One region of the Nocardia halotolerans genome, then DNA from elsewhere that is predicted to be linked to it. Evidence: riboswitches for the same ligand, from Rfam matches in the RefSeq annotation. Region 1 holds a riboswitch; the other holds the start of a gene.
What was found. Region 1 has a riboswitch for cobalamin ahead of metE (5-methyltetrahydropteroyltriglutamate--homocysteine S-methyltransferase). Riboswitches for the same ligand answer to the same signal wherever they lie in the genome.
Positions count from the first base shown of each region.

Region 2: it holds a riboswitch for cobalamin, as region 1 does, so the genes downstream of both, ACFO5K_RS14675 (ABC transporter substrate-binding protein) here and metE (5-methyltetrahydropteroyltriglutamate--homocysteine S-methyltransferase) in region 1, are expected to answer to the same signal.

Region 1 covers NZ_JBHSDL010000025.1:263,135-268,523, forward strand. Annotated here, with positions in the region: gene ACFO5K_RS19730 (AMP-binding protein) at 1-941, opposite strand, end outside; gene ACFO5K_RS19735 (SDR family NAD(P)-dependent oxidoreductase) at 931-1,932, opposite strand; gene ACFO5K_RS19740 (TetR/AcrR family transcriptional regulator) at 1,939-2,610, opposite strand; gene ACFO5K_RS19745 (hypothetical protein) at 2,965-3,318, shown strand; cobalamin riboswitch at 3,374-3,578, shown strand; gene metE (5-methyltetrahydropteroyltriglutamate--homocysteine S-methyltransferase) at 3,743-5,389, shown strand, end outside.
Region 2 covers NZ_JBHSDL010000014.1:874,363-879,751, reverse strand. Annotated here, with positions in the region: gene ACFO5K_RS14675 (ABC transporter substrate-binding protein) at 1-1,009, opposite strand, end outside; cobalamin riboswitch at 1,056-1,189, opposite strand; gene ACFO5K_RS14670 (phosphoribosyltransferase) at 1,201-1,821, opposite strand; gene ACFO5K_RS14665 (carbon-nitrogen hydrolase family protein) at 1,832-2,701, opposite strand; gene ACFO5K_RS14660 (DEAD/DEAH box helicase) at 2,764-4,560, shown strand; gene ACFO5K_RS14655 (bifunctional RecB family nuclease/DEAD/DEAH box helicase) at 4,642-5,389, shown strand, end outside.

The DNA of each region.
Region 1 (5,389 bases):
GACGACCGGCCCTCGGCCAGACCGGGCACAGCGAGTAAGCGTTGCAGCATCACCGGAACTGCCATCACCACGGTGACCTGATGGCGGGCGATGTCGTCGAGCGCGGTCGCCGCGTCGAACCGGCGCCGGCAGATCGCTGTCCCGCCCAAGGCCAGCGGACCCAGCAGCGACAGCAGCCCGAAACCGTGGAACATCGGCGGCGCGACCAGCACCCGGTCGGTGCCCCGTAGGCGCAGGATCGCCATAGCGGTCAATGTCAGCAACACGATCGCGGTGGGCTTGATCGCACGCGGTACACCCTTGGCCAAGCCGGTGGTGCCCGACGTCAGCAAGGTGATCTTCACCGCGTGCCGTACCCGCGGTGGTTTCGGGTGGTTTCGGGTGGCGAGGTCGTCCAGTGTCGGCGGGCCGGCGGGGTCGGCATTGCGTTCGTGCCAGGCCAGCACGCGCAGGCCGGCGAAGTTCGCCTGCTCGACGGTGGTGGCGTATTCGTCGTCGTAGATCAGTACATCGGGGTTGTGCCGGGCCAGGATGGCCTGCAGTTGTGGGGCGGGCAGTTCGGTGTTGACGAAGATCAGCTCCGCGCCCAGTTGCGCGCCGGCGGCCATCGCCTCGGCGAACCCGCGATGGTTGCGGCAGATGATGCCAACCGACTTCGGTGGCGTCGGGCACGCGGCATACAGTGCCGCGGCGATCGCTTCGGCACGTTGCTGCAGCCGTCGATAGGTCAGCTGCCCAGAGTCGTCGATGATCGCGATCTTGTCCGGGTGCCGAATCGCAGTGGCAGCCAACAGCATCGCCGGAGTCGGACCGTAACGGTGGAAACTTCGCGCCAACGCCGCTGCCTTGCGCGGGCCGACCGGAGCCAACATTCCCGAAGCGAGTACCGCGGGTACTGCCGAACCCCACTGGCGCACACTGTGGGACAGATCAGCGGACATCGGCGCTCACCTGCCCGTTGCCGAGGGGATCGGTGACCACCGCCAGCGGCGGCGTTGATGCCGCCGGGGCCGGTGGCTTCAACCGCGACAGCGAGACCTCGGTGTCGCCCAAGTTGCGGAAGATCCGCTCGACAAGCAATTCCAGCGGCCACCGGAACACTGTCGCGAAAATCGCCGACGGGTACCCGTACAGCGGCGTCATAGTGCGCGGCTTCTTCACTACCGCCTTCGCCAGAACCTTCGCCGCATCGTCGGGGGTCTGGCCCGGCAGCACCCGCATCCAACGACTCGGCGCGCTCATGCGGGTGTGCAGCAACCCACCGTAGAACGTGGTCAACGTGACCCCGTCCGCGCGCGCTTCCATTCCGACCGCACGCAACCACCAGTCGAAGGCCAGCTTCGACGACAGGTAGAAACCCCACTTCGGGGCGTTGGGGAACATGATCCCGACCGTGGAGACATTCACGATGTGACCACTGCCGCGAGCCCGCATCCCGGGCAACAACGCCAGCGTGAGCCGCATCGGACCGAGATAGTTCGCGCCCGTTGTCGCGGTGATGTCCTTGGGCCGGTCATAGGAAAGATGAATCGAACGACGCAGGGACTTACCCGCGTTGTGGATCAGCACATCGACTTCCCCCAGGTCGAACCGCACCGCCTCGGCGAACTCGGCCACCGACTGCTCATCGGTGAGATCGAGTCGGTACGGAAATGCTTCGCCGCCGGCGGCATTGATCTCCTCGGCCACCTCAAGCAGTCGATCCATGGTTCGGGCGGCGATCACCACCCGGGCCCCGGCGGCGGCGAACCAGCGCGCGGTCGCCTCGCCGACACCGAACGACGCACCGGTGATCACGACCACCTTGCCCTCGACCTCGCGCCGCAACGCGGCTCGGCTGCGCAACCCCCGGGGACCGATGACCCACGCGACCGCTCGGGCGAACGGTGTCTCGACGATCCGCGCGGGACCGGTGGGCAGAACTGCAGACATCAATGATCACTCCGTCGTCTTCGACATGGTGGACAAGGAACCGAGGAAGGCCACGGCTTGAGGATCCGAGAGCGCGGCGTCGACGGCCCGCTGGGTCAGTTCGATATTCGGGTCGGTACGCAGTGCGGCCAGGATCGTGCCGAACACGTTGCCGACGACCAGGTCCTTGACCTGCTCGCGGCTGATGTCACGGGTATGCATCCAGTGCAGAACCAGCCCCTCGATGAACGACGCGAAGCCGTTCATCGCGGCACGCAATACCGGTGAGGCATCCGAACCGGTCACCTCGATGACCAGGGCGTCGGTCAGTCGGGTTCGGTGCCGGTCGCGGATCTGGCGCACTTCGGCGTCGGCCACATCGGCGAACAGCGCTTCGAAGGCCCGCGGCTGCCGCTCGGCTTCATCGAGAAGGAGGTCGATGCCCCGGGTCAACCGCTCCAGCGCGGGTCCGCGCATGGCAAGCAGGCTGCCCCAGAATTCCTCGGCCGCCTGTTCGATAACGGCCAGGTAGAAGCCCCGCTTCCCGCCGAAGTGGTAACTGATCGACCCCGCGGCCACCCCGAGCGAACGTGCCAGGTCAACGATCGAGACCTCTTCGTAGCGGTCACTGCTGAACGCGACCTTGCCCGCCGCCAGCAGTGCCGCCCGCGAGGCCTCGCCACGCCGGTTGCTGACCATCACACCTCCCAGTTCTTGAATCAGATTCAGTAATGTTGAGAGTAGGGGTCTCAGCGAAGCCGGTCAATAGCTTTCTGAACTCAATTCAAACTGTGCGGCGGGGGCGCGAAGGCTCACGAACCCGGCCCGGCGCCACCCGTTCGGTATGGCCGACCTGCTGCGCGGGTGAGTGATCAGCAACAGACCCCGATTTCGCGACAGCGGGTCCGGTTCGAATCACGCTTGTCCCCTACTCCCCCTACCGCTGGACAGAGTTGGAGACTGCACACAGGTAGGTGGAGCCGCGGGCGCAGCGATCGCCAGCCCGGTGATCATGCTGCTGGGCCGTGGGTCGGTGCCACGGTGGCCGGGTGCGTGCTCAGCGCAGCCACGCTCGGCGCACTGGGCGGCCTCATCACCGTCGGTGGCCCGCTCGCGCCGGTCTCGGCCTACCAGTACTTCTCGACGATCCTCGCGCCGTGCCCGGCGCCTACTGCGAGAATTTGGCGGTTCCAGCGCCCGCGAAGTAGTCGCCACCACCGTCTCGCCGGCCCGCCACGCTCACCACCAAGGAGATCCGCAGTCCTCGCCGGTTCAGCGGTGACCGCGGGCCGGTCCGCCCCCGCGGGGCGGCTGCGGGCTATCGCACCGACGGAGTACGACACCACCTTCGCTGACGACGAGCGTCATCTGATGGGAGCCCACCGGCGGGTGGAGCTCCTGGACTAGGATGGCAGACGCAGCTGGTTCACGTTCACCGTGCAGAGTCGGAGCCCCGAACTTCAGTGATCGTGTCGAACCGGACACCGGGATACCGGTATCCGGCGAGAGGGAACCCGGTGAGAATCCGGGACTGTCCCGCAGCGGTGAGTGGGAACGACCGCCGTCATCGAGCACTGGGCATCCGCCTGGGAAGCGACGGCCACTAGGTCGGCCGAATCAGGCCGGTGCCCACAAGTCCGAAGACCTGCCCGCTGTGCCGGACACGCCGTGTCCGGCGGCCTCCGCCTCGAGGATTGGGCGCACGGACCGACAACTCGTCGACCCACCGGACTCGGTCCGGAACGAACGCGGGCACAGCTGCGCGTTCGCGTGGTCGGCGGTCGGTGCTTCCCGCGACAGGCGATGGCTATCCGCATCTGCACCGGAGACGATGATCATGTCCATTTCGCCCACCCCCTTCACCGCCACCGTTCTCGGGCTGCCCCGAGTAGGGCCGAACCGCGAACTCAAGCGCGCCACCGAGGCCTACTGGGCCGGCAGAGCCGACGCAGACCACCTACACAGCGTCGCCGCCGAGCTGCGTCACACCCATCTGAGTGCGCTCGCCGCCGCCGGGCTGGACTCGATTCCTGTGGGCACCTTCTCCTACTACGACCAAGTGCTCGACACCGCCGTGCTGCTGGGCGCCCTACCCGCGCGAGTCGCCGATATCGCGGACCCGCTCGACCGTTATTTCGCCGCCGCGCGCGGCACCGACACGATCGCCCCGCTCGAGATGACCAAGTGGTTCGACACCAACTACCACTACCTCGTCCCCGAAGTCGATGCGGCGACACAGTTTTCCCTGAACCCGGCCAAGTTGTTTGCCGAGCTTGCCGAAGCCGAGGCCCTCGGCATCCCCGCCCGGCCCGTGGTCATCGGACCGCTCACTTTCCTGAAGCTGGCCAAGCACGCCGTCGGTGCGCCACTGGACCGCCTCGCCGAGCTCGTCCCGCTCTACCGCGACCTGCTCACCCGGCTCGCGGCCGCCGGAGCGGAATGGGTCCAGATCGACGAACCGATCCTGGTCACCGACCTCAGCGACACCGAGCTGGCCGCCGTCCGTGCCACCTACACCGAGCTCGCCTCGCCCGCCGACCGGCCCGCGATCCTTCTCGCCACCTACTTCGGCCACACCGACGCGGCCCTCGCCGAGATCGCCGCCACCCCGGTCGAAGCGGTCGCACTCGACTTCACCGCGGGAACCACCGTCGACGCAGTCGCCTCGGTTCCGGCCCTGTCGCGCAAACTGCTGGTCGCCGGAATGGTCGACGGGCGCAACATCTGGCGCACCGACCTCGGAGCCGCGCTGAGCACCCTCGGCGCACTGCTGGGCAGCGCGACCCGAGTTGCGGTGTCGAGCTCCTGCTCGCTGCTGCACGTCCCCTATTCGCTGACCCCGGAAACAACACTGGACGACCGGCTGCGGTCCTGGCTGGCCTTCGGCGCCGAGAAGGTCGACGAAATCCGCGTTCTGGCAACGGCACTCACCCAGGGCACCGCTGCCGTCGCCGCCGAACTGCGGACCGCCCACGACGCAGCACAGTCGCGCCGCACCGACCCCCGTCTGCACCACGACACCGTCCGCGCACGGCTGGCGGCCCTCACCCCGGCCGACATCAAACGCGCCCCTGCCGACCAGCGCCGGATCGAGCAGCGAGCACACCTGGAGCTGCCGCTGCTGCCGACCACGACCATCGGCTCCTATCCGCAGACCTCCGCGATCCGGCTGGCCCGTGCGGCGTTGCGCAAGGGCGAGATCGACCAGACCGAATACGTCGCCCGCATGCGCGCCGAGATCGACGACGTGATCGCCCTCCAAGAACGACTCGGCCTCGACGTGCTCGTTCACGGCGAACCCGAACGCAACGACATGGTCCAGTACTTCGCCGAACTTCTCGACGGTTTCGCGGTGACCGACAACGGGTGGGTCCAGTCCTACGGCACCCGCTGCGTGCGCCCCCCGATCCTGTTCGGCGACGTCACCCGGCCGACCCCGATGACCACCGACTGGATCGGCTACGCCCAGTCCCGCACC
Region 2 (5,389 bases), on a different contig from region 1:
CGGCGGCGACCTTCTCGACACCGTCGATCGTGCGGATCGACGGGTTCAGGTCGGCCCCGTTGACCACGATGTAGCGGCGTTCGCGCACCGCGGTCAGCCGCTGAGCCACCGGATCCGATTCCAGGAAGGCGATCTTGCTGTCGAGAGCGTCACCCGCGAGCTTGCGCCGGCTCAGATCGGCCAGCACGAGGGCGCGCGGGTCGCGGTCGAGCAGGCTCTCCCAACTCACCTGCGGCCATTCGTCGGTGGTGTCGTCGAAGATGTTGCGCGCGCCGACCGCGTTGGTGATGATGCCCGAGGCGCCGCAGCAGCCCGCCATGTACGGGGTGGCGGTGTCGGCGAACCAGTAGGCGAGCGAAACACCTTCGGCGCGGACCGCGCCGGTCGCCGCGGCGAAGCGCCCCTGGAGTTCGGTGACCAGCTGTTCGCCACGGTCGCGCACGTCGAAGATCGCCGCGAGATCGCGGATTTCCCGGTACACGGTGTCGATGCGCAGCGGTTCGGTGCGGGCGCCGTCGGCGTTCACGCTCTCGTCGGTCTTGCCGTCGCAATCAGTGGGTGAGAGGTAGGTCGGTACCCCGAGGCCGGCGAACTGGGCGCGGTCGGCGACGCCGCCGGGGCCCAGCGTGCCGCCGAAGGAGGCGGAGACGAAATCGGGTTCGGTGTCGAGAACCACCTCGAAGGACGGCTTGTTGTCGGCCAGCCGGGGCACGGTGTCGTTGGCCGCGGCGAGGTTCTCCCGAACGGGGTCGGTCCAGGTGGCGGTGCCGACCATGCGGTCGGCCAACCCCAGCGACAGCAGGATCTCGGTGGAACCCTGATTGAGCGAGACGGCTCGCCGCGGCGGGGCGTCGATGGTGACGGCCTGCCCGCAGTTCCGCAGTGTCAGCGGGAAACCCGGTGCGCGCGAACCGGGTTCGCGCGCCGAATCGGAGGTGGCGCAACCGGTGCCGAGCACCAGGACCGCGGTCGTGAGGGCGGCACCGAGGTACCGGAGAGAAATGCGCATACGGCGCCGAACTCCTTCATCAGCGGCCCAGTCGCGGAGCCGAGAAATTCATCGTGCGCGACCGAGGAGTATTCGGGCTCCGGTCCTCGAACTCGACCGTTACCGTTGCGCGTCAGCCCCGGATTCGCACCGGGTTCCCTCATCGATCGTGGCCGTACCGACGGCCGCGCACACTGTATACCGGTGCGCTGTCAGCGCAGCAGGGCCACGACTTCGGCGTCGTCGAGCTGGTGGAAATCCTCGTAGGCCATGCCGACCCCGCCCAGATCGGCCGGTGTGTGCAGGCAGACGAGTTCGTCGCATTCGCGTGCCACCCGGTCGACGGCCTCGGGGGCGGCGACCGGCATGGCGACCACGAGATGGGCGGGTCGTTGGGCACGGGCCACCCGGCAGGCGGCGAGCACGGTCGCGCCGGTGGCCATGCCGTCGTCGACGAGCACCACCGTGCGGCCGGTGAGCGGGCTCGGGGCGCTTCGGCGCAGCGTGGCCTGTCTGCGGGCCAGCTCGGCGCGCTCGGCCTGCTCCACCTCGGCGAAGGCCGCATCGGTGACGCCCGCGCGCTCGATGACGTCGCGATTGAGCACCACGATCCCGGTCTCACCGAGTGCGCCCATCGCCAGTTCGGGGTGCTCGGGCAGGCCGAGCTTGCGCACCAGCAGCACATCCAGCTCGCCGTCGACGGCCGCGCACACCGCCGCCGCCACCGGCACGCCGCCGCGCGGTAACCCGAGTACCAGGGGCCGGGTGCCGCGCAGGTGCTCGAGGGCGGTGCCGAGGGCGCGGCCCGCGGCCGCGCGATCCGGATAGACCATCACCTCGAAACTACTCCGCGGCAGCGCCGGGCGACACAGGTTCGGTGACGGCGAAGCGGCGCAGCGACAGACTGGGATTGGCGGCCCGCACCTTCACCAGCTGGGCGGGGTCGATCGTGGCGGTGAGTACGCCCGGTCCGTCGCCGAGTTCGGCCAGCACCGCACCTGCCGGGTCCACGATCATCGACGCGCCGGCCCCCAGCGGCGCGCACTGATCGGCCGCCGCCACATAGATCGTGTTCTCGATGGCCCGCGCGCGCAGCAGCGTGGTCCACTGGTCCACCTTGGCCGGGCCCGGAATCCACTGCGCGGGCAGCAGCAGCACGTGCGCCCCCGCCACCGCGACACGCCGACAACCCTCCGGAAAACGCAGATCGAAGCAGGTCTGCATGCCGAAGATCACACCGTCGACGGCGAAGGTCGCCGGCTCGGCCAGCGGACCGGCCGCCACGACATCGGACTCCAGCTGGCCGAACGCGTCGTAGAGATGGGCCTTGCGGTACACCGCCACCACCGCGCCGCCGGGATCGTGCGCCACCAGCGTATTGCTGATCCGCCGCGCTCCGGGCGCGGGCAGCTCCACCACACCGGCCACCAGGAACACTCCGAATTCCGCTGCGAGCGCGCCCAGCCCGGTGGTGAAGGGGCCGTCGAGCGGCTCGGCGATCGCGAGCACCCGCTCGTCGAGACGGGGCACCGCAAACATCGAGTATTCGGGTGCGAGCACCACCCGGGCGCCCGCTTCGGCGGCGGTGCGCACATGCTCACGCAAGGTGACCAGATTGGCCGACGGGTCGGTTTCCGGGGCGAATTGGACGACCGCGACCGGCACCGTCGCCGCGTCCGGTTCCTGATGTACTGAGCGGTTCGGCAGTTGCATAGGTCTCACCGTATTCACCTGGTGGTTGGGGTAGCTACCGGCAGGCAGTAAACTGGTGGTCAATGAACACAAATGAGGTCGACAGCGTTCCTGCCGACGACGACAGGCACGACAACGGCCCGACTTTCGCCGATCTCGGGATCGATGACCGCGTTCTCGCGGCCATCGCCGACGTGGGGTACGAGTCTCCGTCGCCGATTCAGGCGGCCACGATTCCCCCACTGCTGTCCGGCGCCGACGTCGTCGGCCTGGCCCAGACCGGTACCGGCAAAACCGCGGCATTCGCGATCCCGATCCTGATGAATCTGGACACCGCGCAGAAGAAGCCGAGTGCGCTGGTGCTCGCGCCGACCCGTGAGCTCGCGATCCAGGTCGCCGAAGCCTTCGGCAAGTACTCCTCGCACATCCCCGGTCTGCACGTGCTGCCGATCTACGGCGGGCAGAGCTACGGCGTGCAGCTGTCGGGTCTGCGCCGTGGCGCCCACGTCGTCGTCGGTACGCCCGGTCGTGTGATCGACCACCTGGAGAAGGGCACGCTCGATCTGACCGAGCTGCGCTACCTGGTGCTCGACGAGGCCGACGAGATGCTGAAGATGGGCTTCCAGGAGGACGTCGAGCGCATCCTGCGCGACACCCCCAAGGACAAGCAGGTCGCGCTGTTCTCGGCCACCATGCCGGGTGCGATCCGCAAGATCTCCAAGCAGTACCTCAACGAGCCGGTCGAGATCACGGTCAAGTCCAAGACCACGACCAACACCAACATCACCCAGCGTTATGTGCAGGTGTCGCATCAGCGCAAGCTCGATGCCCTCACCCGTGTGCTCGAGGTCGAGGACTTCGAGGCGATGATCATCTTCGTGCGCACCAAGCAGGCCACCGAGGAGCTGGCCGAGAAGCTGCGCTCGCGCGGGTTCTCCGCCGCGGCGATCAACGGTGACATCGCGCAGAACCAGCGCGAACGCACCATCGGTCAGCTGAAGTCGGGCGCGCTCGACATCCTGGTCGCCACCGACGTCGCGGCTCGTGGCCTCGATGTGGACCGGATCTCCCATGTCGTGAACTACGACATCCCGCACGACACCGAGTCCTACGTGCACCGCATCGGCCGCACCGGTCGCGCGGGCCGTTCGGGTCAGGCGCTGCTGTTCGTCGCGCCGCGTGAACGTCATCTGCTCAAGGCGATCGAGCGGGCCACCCGGCATCCGCTCAGCGAGATGCAGCTGCCCTCGGTCGACGACGTGAACGCCACGCGTGCGGCCAAGTTCGGTGATTCGATCACCGAGAACCTGGCTTCGGACAAGATCGAGCTGTTCCGCAAGCTGATCGAGGACTACGAAGCCGAGCACAACACCCCGCTGGTCGACATCGCCGCCGCGCTGGCCGTCGGCGGGCACGACGGGGACAACTTCTTCATGTCGCCCGAGCCGGAGCCGGCCCCGCGCCGGGACCGCGACCGCGACCGTGAGCGCGCCCCGCGCCGCTTCGACGACGAGGACCGCGGACCGCGGCCGCCGTCGTTCAACCGGGACAGCGGCGCCGAGCTGGCCACCTACCGGATCAGCGTCGGCAAGCGGCACCGCGTGGTGCCGGGCGCGATCGTCGGCGCCATCGCCAACGAGGGTGGGCTGCGTCGCAGCGACTTCGGCCACATCAGCATCCGGCCCGACTACAGCCTGGTCGAGCTGCCCGCCGATCTGCCGAACGAAACCCTGGAAGCGTTGCGCCGCACCAGGATCAGCGGTGTGTTGATCCAGCTGCAACCCGATCACGGTCCGCCCTCGCAGCGGCTCAACTCGCGGGGTCCGCGCCGCGATCGGGAAGCTCGTCCGCGCACCGAACGTCGCAAGCCGCGCACCTAGCGCACCGCGGCGCGAGGCGTCGACGGCGCTGGTTAAGGTGGTGCCGTCGGGTGTGTGAACACAGGAGGGCCGCGTTTGTTCGTGTCCGGTGATCGGGTGGTCGGTGCTGTCGGCGATCTCGTGCGCGCGGCGGACTGTGAGTTCGCGCTGCTGCGTGCCATCGACGCGGCGCTCGGTAACCTGCCCGGCACACCGGACTCCGCCCTCGGCCCGCTCCGTGCGCCCGAACCGGCGCCGGAGTTGCTGCGGCACTTCGGTGCCGCGCTGGTCCGTATCCCCGCGCCCGAACCCGCCGATGCCGACCCGGCGGCTCGTATCGCCGCGCTCACCGCTGCCGCCGAGCGCACCACCGGCGCGCTGCGGTCCGGAGCGGCCGCGATCTTCGGTGCGGTCTTCTTCGACGGCCGGTTCGCCTGCGGAGCAGACCTTCTCGTTCGCGACGGTGACGAGCCCCGGTACGCGATGCACAGTGCGGTCGCGTCCGCGGCGGTGTTCGGCCGGGCGGATATGGCACCGGGGCAATCGACTTCGCCTGGCGGACGTCGCGCACCGGTTGTGGACCCGGCGCACGCCGATGCGTCCGCGCCGGAGTACTCCGCCGAGTTCGACGCGCTGCGACGCGAATTGGCGGTGGGACGCACCCCGTTCGAGCGGGTGGCGGCATCGGTCAATGCGGTCAAACCCGACCTGGTGCGCGAATCGCTCTGCGCGCGACTCGAGTTCGCGGCGAATGCGCGGGCTTTGACAGCGGCCGGGGTGAGCGTCGCACCGGTGGCGACGCTGGCGACCCCCCACGGGCACCAGCGTGCGCCCGCCACCGAACTCGTCC